3 regions of the Burkholderia sp. MSh2 genome follow, and region 2 is predicted to be linked to each of the others. Evidence: predicted binding sites of a transcription regulator. Region 2 holds the regulator's gene; each other region holds the start of a gene.
The links. The regulator sigma-54, encoded in region 2, starts transcription at its own class of promoters, with help from an activator protein. The targets are predictions, from matches to a motif close to TGGCANGNAANCTGCTTT.
Positions count from the first base shown of each region.

Region 1: a site for sigma-54 is predicted at 1,418-1,435, ahead of GQ57_RS26975 (P-II family nitrogen regulator). Genes of this name have one in related genera too.
Region 3: a site for sigma-54 is predicted at 2,048-2,065, ahead of GQ57_RS28425 (collagen-like triple helix repeat-containing protein). Genes of this name have one in related genera too.

Region 1 covers NZ_JPGM01000046.1:57,995-61,267, forward strand. Annotated here, with positions in the region: gene GQ57_RS26970 (ammonium transporter) at 1-983, opposite strand, end outside; gene GQ57_RS26975 (P-II family nitrogen regulator) at 1,021-1,359, opposite strand; gene GQ57_RS26980 (accessory factor UbiK family protein) at 1,715-1,966, shown strand; gene GQ57_RS26985 (YifB family Mg chelatase-like AAA ATPase) at 2,199-3,273, shown strand, end outside.
Region 2 covers NZ_JPGM01000082.1:16,735-20,007, forward strand. Annotated here, with positions in the region: gene GQ57_RS42515 (hypothetical protein) at 1-22, shown strand, start outside; gene hpf (ribosome hibernation-promoting factor, HPF/YfiA family) at 26-385, opposite strand; gene GQ57_RS34155 (RNA polymerase factor sigma-54) at 545-2,047, opposite strand; gene lptB (LPS export ABC transporter ATP-binding protein) at 2,208-2,984, opposite strand; gene lptA (lipopolysaccharide transport periplasmic protein LptA) at 2,981-3,273, opposite strand, start outside.
Region 3 covers NZ_JPGM01000054.1:65,526-68,798, reverse strand. Annotated here, with positions in the region: partial or broken gene cpaB (Flp pilus assembly protein CpaB) at 1-108, opposite strand, end outside; gene GQ57_RS28440 (TadE/TadG family type IV pilus assembly protein) at 204-698, opposite strand; gene GQ57_RS28435 (A24 family peptidase) at 695-1,189, opposite strand; gene GQ57_RS28430 (Flp family type IVb pilin) at 1,278-1,448, opposite strand; gene GQ57_RS28425 (collagen-like triple helix repeat-containing protein) at 2,151-3,273, shown strand, end outside.

The DNA of each region.
Region 1 (3,273 bases), on a different contig from region 2:
ACCGCCGAGCCCGCGTTGAAGCCGAACCAGCCGAACCACAGCATCGAACCGCCGATCATCGTCAGCACGAGGTTGTGCGGCGCCATCGATTCACGGCCGTAGCCGACGCGCTTGCCGAGCACCAGGCACGACATCAGGCCCGCGATACCGGCGTTGATGTGCACGACGGTGCCGCCCGCGAAGTCGAGCACGCCGTCCGACGACAGCCAGCCGGTCGGCTCCCACACCATGTGCGCGATCGGCACATAGACGATCAGCGACCAGAGCGTCATGAACACGAGCATCGCCGAGAACTTCATGCGGTCGGCGAACGCGCCGCAGATCAGCGCCGGCGTGATGATCGCGAACGTCATCTGGTAGACGAAGTAGACCGATTCCGGGATCGTCGGCGCGAGATGGCTGACGGTCAGCGTCGTGGCCTTGTCGCCGTGGATGTAGTTCATCCCGTGCAGGAACGCGCGCGACAGGCCGCCGATGAAGCCGTTGCCCGGCGTGAACGCGAGGCTGTAGCCGACCACCGTCCACAGCACCGTGATCAGCGCGGTGATCGCGAAGCTCTGCATCACGGTCGCGAGCACGTTCTTCTTGCGGACCATGCCGGCGTAGAACAGCGCGAGGCCGGGGATCGTCATGAACAGCACGAGCGCGGTGGAGGTCAGCATCCACGCGGTGTCGCCTGAGTTGATCTTCGACGAATCGACCGAGAACGGCGCGGTCGGCGCAGCGGGGGCGGCCGGCGCGGACGCGGCGGCGGCGGCCGAGGCGTCGGCGGCGCCCGAGGCCGGTGCGGCCGCGGCCGCGGCGGAGGCGTCCGTGGCAGCCGGGGCCGACGCGGCAGGCGCCGCGGCGGACGATGCATCGGAAGCCGTGGCGGCGGGTGCGGACGCAGCCGCGGCGGACGCCGCGTCGTCTGCAAGCGCGGGGCCGACGCCGGCCGCGATCAGCGAGCCGGCCATCAGCAGGGACATCAGAAGTTTGCGCATCTTGGGTTTCCTCTTGTCGCTTGTCTTGTCTGTTCTGTTACAGCGCGTCTGCGCCCGTCTCCCCGGTGCGAATCCGGATCACCTGCTCGATCGGCGTGACGAAAATCTTGCCGTCGCCGATCTTGCCGGTGCGCGCGGCCCGCTCGATCGCCTCGACCGCCTGGTCGACGAGATCGTCGGACACGGCCGCCTCGATCTTCATCTTCGGCAGGAAATCGACCACGTATTCGGCGCCGCGGTACAGTTCGGTATGCCCCTTCTGGCGCCCGAACCCTTTCACCTCCGTCACCGTGATACCCGAGACGCCAAGCGCCGACAGCGCCTCGCGCGTCTCATCGAGCTTGAACGGCTTGATGATTGCGGTAATCAGTTTCATGAAGTCCTCTCGCTGGGTTGTCCCGTCGAATTGGTTGGAATGATGTAACGGTCTCTTCTCAGCAACTCGCATGCCATGTTGGCCCGAGCACCGTTTCGAAAGGCTCCGGAACGGGGTCGCATCCCGTGATGTAAGGTGCGGAAGCCCGGCCGAATGGCCAACATGGCCCGGTTTGCTGGCGCGGCGAAAGGATCGTTGCTAGAGTGCACGCACGTCCCGGAATGCCGGGGCATTCACCCATGCGGGCGCCATGCCCGGAATTCGCGCTCCCGGCGCACCATTTCCGGTCATGCGTGCATCATGGGCACGTACGCAACTGAAGATGCACAGTTTTTGTGCAAGGAAGGGGAATCACATGAAGCAACCCAGCGACGTTTTCAACGACCTGCAGTCGCGCGTCAGCGATCTGCTGAAAAACTCGCCGGCCAGGGACGTCGAGCGCAACGTGAAGGCCATGCTGTCGCAAGGCTTCTCGAAACTCGATCTCGTCACCCGCGAGGAATTCGACACGCAGGCCCAGGTGCTCGCCCGCACCCGCGTGCGCCTCGAGGAACTCGAAAAGCGCGTCGCGGAACTCGAGCAGAAGCTCTCCGCGCCGCAGGCCTGACGCCCCACCCGGTCGCAAGGTCCGGGCGCGGGCCGCCTCGCGCGGCCCGCGCCCGCCGCCCCACCGTCGCCCGTCGTTCTTCGCAGCACCCTCGTTCTTCGCAGTCCGTCGTTCCGCAGTCTCTCGTTCTTTCCCCGCGCCACGCCGGCAAGCGCGCACCGATTCCTCCGATTCCCGCGGCACGCGGCCCGTACGGCCGTCGCCTGTCCGCCCCGTTTGCAGGAGCCTCGCCATGTCGCTCGCCGTGGTTCGCAGTCGCGCGCCCGCTTCCGGCCGCGCGCCGGACGTCACCGTCGAAGTCCATCTCGCCAACGGGTTGCCGTCGTTCTCGATCGTCGGCCTGCCCGATCTCGAAGTCCGCGAAAGCCGCGAGCGCGTGCGCGCCGCGCTGCAGAACTGCGGCTTCGAATTCCCGGTGCGCCGCATCACCGTCAACCTCGCGCCCGCCGACCTGCCGAAGGAATCGGGCCGGTTCGACCTGCCGATCGCGCTCGGCATCCTCGCCGCGAACGGCCAGATCCCGGCCGACGCGCTGGCCGGCCGCGAATTTGCCGGCGAACTGTCGCTGACCGGCGCGCTGCGGCCGATGCGCGGCGCGTTCGCGATGGCGTGCGGCGTCGCACGGGACGGGCAGGTCGCGGATAGCGGCGCGGCTTCCGGTTCGAACGCCGACGCCCTTTCCGGCTCAGGCGCCGGCGGCCTCGAGGCCGGCCCGCGCGCCGCCGCGTCGAACGCCCCCGAGCTGTACCTGCCGCTAGCCAGCGCTGCCGAGGCCGCGCTCGTGCCCGGCGTCACCGTGTTCGGCGCGCCCGACCTGCCCGCGCTGTGCGCGCACCTTGCCGGCGCACCGGACGCCCGCCTCGCGCCGGTCGCGGCGCCCTGCCTCGACGGGCTGCCCGCCCCGGCCGCCCCGGATCTCGCCGACGTGGTGGGCCAGCGCGGCGCGCGCCGCGCACTGGAAGTCGCGGCGGCGGGCGGCCACCACATGCTGATGGTCGGGCCGCCTGGCGCCGGGAAGTCGATGCTGGCCGCCCGGCTGCCGGGGCTGCTGCCGCCGCTGACCGACGACGAGGCGCTGACGTCGGCCGCGCTCCTGTCCGCGAGCCGGCTCGGCTTCTCGCCCGCGCAGTGGCGCCGCCGGCCGTTCCGCGCACCGCATCATTCGTCGAGCGCCGCCGCGCTGGTCGGCGGCCGCAACCCGCCGCAGCCGGGCGAAATCACGCTCGCGCACCTCGGCGTGCTGTTCCTCGACGAACTGCCCGAATTCGACCGGCACGTGCTGGAGATGCTGCGCGAGCCGCTGGAGG
Region 2 (3,273 bases):
GGCGGCGTGCGTGTTGCAGTAACGGTTATTGCGGCGGCAGTTCGATCTGGTCGATCGACGGTTGAAGCTTGATCGGATCGTGCGCATGCGTTTGCAGGCGCTCCATGTGCTTGACGACCTGGCGATCCAGCTTGTCGATCAGCAAGTCGATTGCCGCGTACAGGTTGCCGTTTGCGCTTTCGACGAAGATGTCCTTGCCCTTCAGATGCAGATTGATTTCCGCGCGCTGCTGCTTGTCCTTTTCCTTGTGGTTGTCGACCGAGAGGATCACAGTGCCATCGATCACCTGATCGCTATGCCGTAGCACCCGGTCCAGCTTGGTGATCACGTATTCGCGAATTGCAGGCGTGACTTCGAGATGATGTCCACTGATCTTCAGGTTCATAGTGCTTCTCCAAGCGAGTGACCACCCGGCCGCATCGTGGCGGCGCTCCGGTCGACCTGCCCGTGCCGCACGAGGCGGCATATCGCGGACAAGTCGCCCGGCCCTGTTCCCCGTATGCGCGGTGGCCGGAACACGCCTGCCGCCGGGCAGGCAGCAGGCTTAAAGAGACTTGCGCAGATTCACTGCCGGGATCTTGAGGGCTTCGCGATATTTGGCAACCGTGCGGCGCGCGACCACGAAACCCTGTTCTGCCAGCAGCTCGGCAATGCGGCTGTCCGAAAGCGGCGATTTTGGGTCTTCAGCTCCTATCAGTTGCTTGATCAGGGCTCGGATGGCGGTCGACGAGGCGGCGCCACCGGTGTCGGTCGAGACGTGAGATCCGAAGAAGTACTTAAATTCAAGCGTCCCGAAGGGGGTCAGCATGTACTTCCCGGTTGTCACACGGCTGACAGTCGACTCGTGTAGGCCCAGCGTATCAGCTATTTCCCGCAAAACCAAGGGGCGCATGGCAATTTCGCCGTGCGCAAAGAAATTCTTCTGACGCTCGACAATAGCCTGTGCGACACGCAGGATCGTGTCGAAACGCTGCTGGATGTTTTTGATCAGCCAGCGCGCCTCCTGGAGCTGTTGCTTGAGCGAGCCGGCCGACGGATCGCCGCGGCTGTTGCGCAGGATGTTCGCGTACAGGTTGTTGATCCGCAGGCGCGGCACGACCTCCGGATTGAGCTCCGCGAGCCATCCCTGGCCGGCCTTCTTCACGATGATGTCGGGCACGACGTAGTCCGCCTCGGCCTTGCCGTACGCGGCGCCGGGGAACGGCTCCAGCGAACGGATCAGCGTATGCGCGTCGCGCAGCGCGTCGTCGCTCGCCTTCAGGTGCTTACGCAAGCGCGTGAAGTCGCGAGCGGCAAGCAGCTCGAGATGCTGCGACACGATCTCGAGCGCGAGCGTGCGCGTCGGGGACGGATCGAGGCGCAGCAACTGCAGCTTCAGGCATTCGGAGGCCGAGCGCGCGCCGACCCCGGGCGGGTCGAAGCTGTGCAGCAGCGCGAGCGCGGCGTTCAGCTCGTCGCAGTCGATCTCCAGCTCGGGCGGCAGGTCGGCGAGCACTTCGTCGAGCGTGGCGGTCAGGTAGCCGTCGTCGTCGAGCGATTCGATCAGGAACATCACGAGCGCGCGATCGCGCGGGCCGGCCTGCGTGACGCGCAACTGCGCGGACAGGTGGTCGCGCAGCGACGTCGCCGCTTCCTGCACCTGCAGCGGCGGGAGGTCGTCGTCGTCGGACGCGCCGCTCGACCGGCCGAATTCGTCGAGATTCCATTGCGGGCCGTCGTTGCCGTCGCCGGACGCATAGCCGTCGTATTCGTCCGCGCCGGCCGGCTCGTCGCGCTCGGCGCGCTCGCTCGACGTGCTGCTGTTCGTCGCAGCCGGTTCGGTGTTCGGGGCGGGGGGCGTCTGCGCGATCAGCGAACCGTCCGCTGCGACACGCAGCGGGCTCGCGATCCATTCGTCGTCGTTCTCGAGCAGCGGGTTCTGCGCGACGGCCATCGCGACTTCCTGCTGCAATTCGAGCGTCGACAACTGCAGGAGCCGGATCGACTGCTGCAGCTGGGGCGTCAGCGCCAGGTGTTGCGACAGGCGGAGTTGAAGGCTGGCTTTCATGGCGAGGAGGGAGTCATACCGGCAGTTTGCCACGACCCAGGCGCGTTGAGCCATCCGCGATTACGCGCGGCGCGCCGCCCGGCCGCGGGCATGGCCGCGAAGCGGGACGCGGCCCCGCTTCGCGGCCATGCCGGGCGGGGTGCACCAGCCACGAGGAGGGTTACATGCGGAAGTGCTCGCCGAGGTACACGCGGCGTACGCTTTCGTTCTCGATGATTTCGCTCGGCGCGCCGGCGGCGAGTACCGAGCCGTCGCTGATGATGTATGCGTGGTCGCAGATGCCGAGCGTTTCGCGGACGTTGTGATCGGTTATCAGAACGCCGATGTTGCGCTGCTTCAGGAACTTGACGATCTTCTGGATCTCGAGCACCGCGATCGGGTCGACGCCGGCGAACGGTTCGTCGAGCAGGATGAAGTTCGGGTTGGTTGCGAGCGCACGCGCGATTTCGACGCGGCGCCGCTCGCCGCCCGACAGCGACAGCGCGGGGTTTTCGCGCAGGTGGCCGATCTGCAGTTCGTCGAGCAGCGCCTCGGTGCGCGACGCGATCGCGTCTTTCGACAGCCGCTTGCCGTCTTCGCCGTGCTGCAGCTCGAGCACCGCGCGGATGTTTTCCTCGACGGTCAGCTTGCGGAACACGGACGCTTCCTGCGGCAGGTACGACAGGCCGAGCGACGCGCGCTTGTGGATCGGCAGCAGGCTGATCGAGCTGCCGTTCAGCGAGATCTCGCCCGCGTCGAGCGGCACGAGGCCGACGATCATGTAGAACGACGTGGTCTTGCCGGCGCCGTTCGGGCCGAGCAGGCCGACGACCTCGCCGCTTTTCACGTCGAGCGACACGTCCTTGACGACCGTGCGCGAGCCGTAGCGCTTCTTCAGGTTGCGGACGACGAGCGAACTCGTGGTGCCGGCCGGCTGGCGGTTCGGGAGCGCGTTCATTGGCCCGGTGCCCCCTGGATCGCGCTCGCCGGCGACAGCTTCGCCGGCGCGCCGTTCAGCGGCGCGGGGCCGCCGTTCTTCGGCGACAGCATCGCGCGCACGCGGCCGTTCGGGTTGCCCGGCGCGGCGACGTCCTTGCCGCCCTTCGCCGTGTAGAAGTCGCGCTGGCCGTCGTACGTGATCACGCTGCCGTGCACGGTATCGGCGATGGTCGACGTGCCCTGCAGGCGGCGCACGGTCGCGGCGGTGGTCAGCGTGGTCAGGTCCTGCTTGCCGTCGTAGTCGATGC
Region 3 (3,273 bases), on a different contig from region 2:
CGGCGCGACGTCGGCGGGCTTGCGTCCGAGCATCCACGCGTAGGCGCCGAGCAGGATCGCGATCGCGATCAGCAAGCCCGCAGTGATCTTTGTCAGGTTGTTGGCCATGGTGTTGTTATGTTTCCCCGCTGCTCACGATTGAATTCTCCGCGCGGCGCTGCCGGCCGGCCGCCCTCGACCACGCACGGCACCATCGCTGTCGTCTAAATGATGTTGACCGGGCTGATCTGTACCATCGCCGTTCCGGTGAGTGTCGACGGCACCGGCAACAGTGAACCGATCAACGGGAACGACGGGACCAGCGGATTCTGCGAGTACGGATAGGTCAGCGTGATCTGCACGCACAGCATCGTCGAGTCGTACGAACAGCTGCCTTGCTGCGTCTGTGCGCACGTCGCGCCCTTCAGCCACGTGGTCAGGTTCGTTGCGGCCGTGCAGGCGGCCTGGGCCCGCGCCGCGAGCGCCGCTTGCTGCGCCGCCTGGACCGACGCTGCCGCCCCGACCTGCTGGTAGTTCAGCGCGGCGCGCGCGCCTTCTGTCGCCGCGAGCGTCAGGTTTTGCTGCGCGGCGAAGATCATTCCGTACGTGATGATTGCGTAAAGGATCAGGAAGAAACTCGGCAGCATCAACGCGAATTCGACTGCTGTCGCGCCACGCTCGCGACGGCGCATCCCCGATGCAAGGCGCCCGCCCGTCATTGCGCCCCTCCGGTCGCGATCCGGTACACGCACCACAGCGCCGCCGGAATCACGAGAAACGCGGCATAGGGCGACGCCCGGAATCCGGCGATCTCCATCGTCGGCGAGCGCCGACGCCATAACGCGGATACCGGCGTCTGGGTGGCGAATACCAGGGTGCCGGCATGGGCGAACGCGAGCAGGCTCGCAATGATCCAGAGCCAGAACAGCGCATGCGCGCCGCACCACGCACCAAGCACCGCGAACACCTTGACGTCGGCGGCACCCATTACGCGCAGCGCAAAAAACGGGAAAAGGCTGACCAAGCCGATCAGTGCGCCAATGAGCGCCTGATTCACGGATATACCGAATGGATTATGTCCGGAGACCGCAAATGCAGATACCAGTCCACCAAGCACCAGTGAATTCGGTATACGCCTATGACGGATGTCCTCGAGAGCGACAAGCACCGCCCACGCGAGGAAAACCCCGACACCAATTAGCAGGATCATTTACGCCCCGAGCGGCAAAACTTACCCACGCGGATTGCCGTGGCAATCCGCGCGCCCAACAGCAGGGAATGAGCAAAAAGCCCGCTCGTTATGCCTTCGGCATCTGGTTCGCGATGTAGGTGAACGCTCCCGAGATGCCACCCGTCAACGTGCCGACGGCAGTGACGAGAGCAACGGCTACCAGTCCGGCGATCAGACCGTACTCGACTGCGGTAACCCCGTTTTCTTCCTTAAGGAAACGCTTGATGATTGCTTTCATTTTATTCCTCGTGCCTGTATTTACGTTCTTTGGCCTTTTATACGTATACGTCCCCGCATATCTGGCCGGTTGCCCCACGCCGTTCGCTACATCTGCTGTAACGACAACTGGGTGCACTTTCTTTATAGGTTGCCCCGCGGGGCATGGCTCACAATCTGATGCAAGTTAACATTCGCGATAGCAACCCTCCTCGAACGTTGTGTACCGAACCGTACATTTGCTTACATCTGCTCCGGATTCTATATCCGATCCTATTTAACTTCCAACCTCTTTTAACGGCGTCGGTCGAAAAAAAATTCAGGAGCACAACGTATTTGTACGGCGTTTCGGTACGACTTACACATAGGATTTACGATAGGTTAGATGTGCACACCTATTCCACCAGTAAAACCATTGCCTCGTCCACCAAGCCTGCGTGATCCCCACGTTACGACGCAAGCGTAACGCCAATGTTGTGACGTTACGTTACGAAACGCTCGAAACCGTTCTCATTTGTCCGTCCTTAAACAGATTCAACAATCTTTCAATTTCCGTAACTTCCTTTTCCGACAAGGAATTGCCCCGTTTAAAGTCTGCCGTCGAACCATCTGGCATCGAAATGGCACGACAGTTGCAGAGTAGTCCTCGCAGCACTCGACAACGCAGCTCACAACACATTTTTAATGCGAGGACAAAATGGACATTAAGGTTATCCCCCATGGCATGTTCCGGACGACTCTGATCGCGGCCACCGTCGCAGCCATGCTTTCCCTCTCCGCGTGCGGTGGTTCCGGTTCCATCAGCCAGGGCCTCGGCGGCGGCTCGAGCTCGGGCGCCGGCGATTCGATCTCCACCTCGGGCGGCGGCAGCTCCGGCACCAGCGGCACCTCGGGTACGAGCGGCAGCTCCGGTACCAGCGGGACGTCGGGCACCAGCGGGACGTCGGGCACCAGCGGTACTTCCGGTAGCAGCGGCACGTCGGGCACCTCCGGCACCAGCGGAACGTCGGGCACGAGCGGCACCTCCGGCACCTCGGGTGTGTCGTCGAACCCGGTGGGAACTGTCCTCGCAAGCAGCAGCAATATCGTCACGGGGGTGGGCGGGACCGTCTCCGGCCTCGGCTCCGTCATCGGCAGCCAGTCGCTGCCGGGCGTCAACCCGGCCACCACGCAAGCCGCGGGCGGCATCGTGCAAAGCGTCGGCGGCGCCGTGACCGCACTCGGCAACGGGCTGGGCAACGGCCTCGGCCAGCTCGGCGCAACCAAGGATCCGATCGGCACCACGGTTGCCAGCACGGGCGGCGTGGTCAATCAGCTCGGCGGCGCGGTCACGCAGACGGGCAACCTGGTCTCGAGCCTCGGCAGCGGCCCGCTGGCGCCGCTCGCGCCGGTCACGGGGGCTGTGGGCGGCCTCGTGTCGACGCTCGGCGGTGCTGTCTCGAACGGCGGCACCACTCTTACCAACGTGCTGTCGACCGGCCCGATCCAGCAAGTCACGCAGACGGTCAGCTCGGTCATCACGCCCATCACGACGATGGTCGGCCAGACGACCCAGACGGTCGGCACGGCAACCGGCCTCGGCGCTCCCGTCAACACGCTGCTCGGCACGGTCGGCAACGGCCTGAACCAGGCCGGCGCCCTGCTCGCATCGGCGGGCGGCAACCCTGTCACGACGGGCCTCGGCAACACCGTTTCGGCCACGGGCAACACGGTGAAGACCGTCGGCGGGCTGCTCACGGGCGGCACCGGCGGCGTGACCAACCCGCTCGCGCCGCTCACGGGCCTCGTCTCCACCGTCACCGGCGCACTCGGCGGCGCAACGGGCGGCGGCAGCGGCCCGCTCGCGC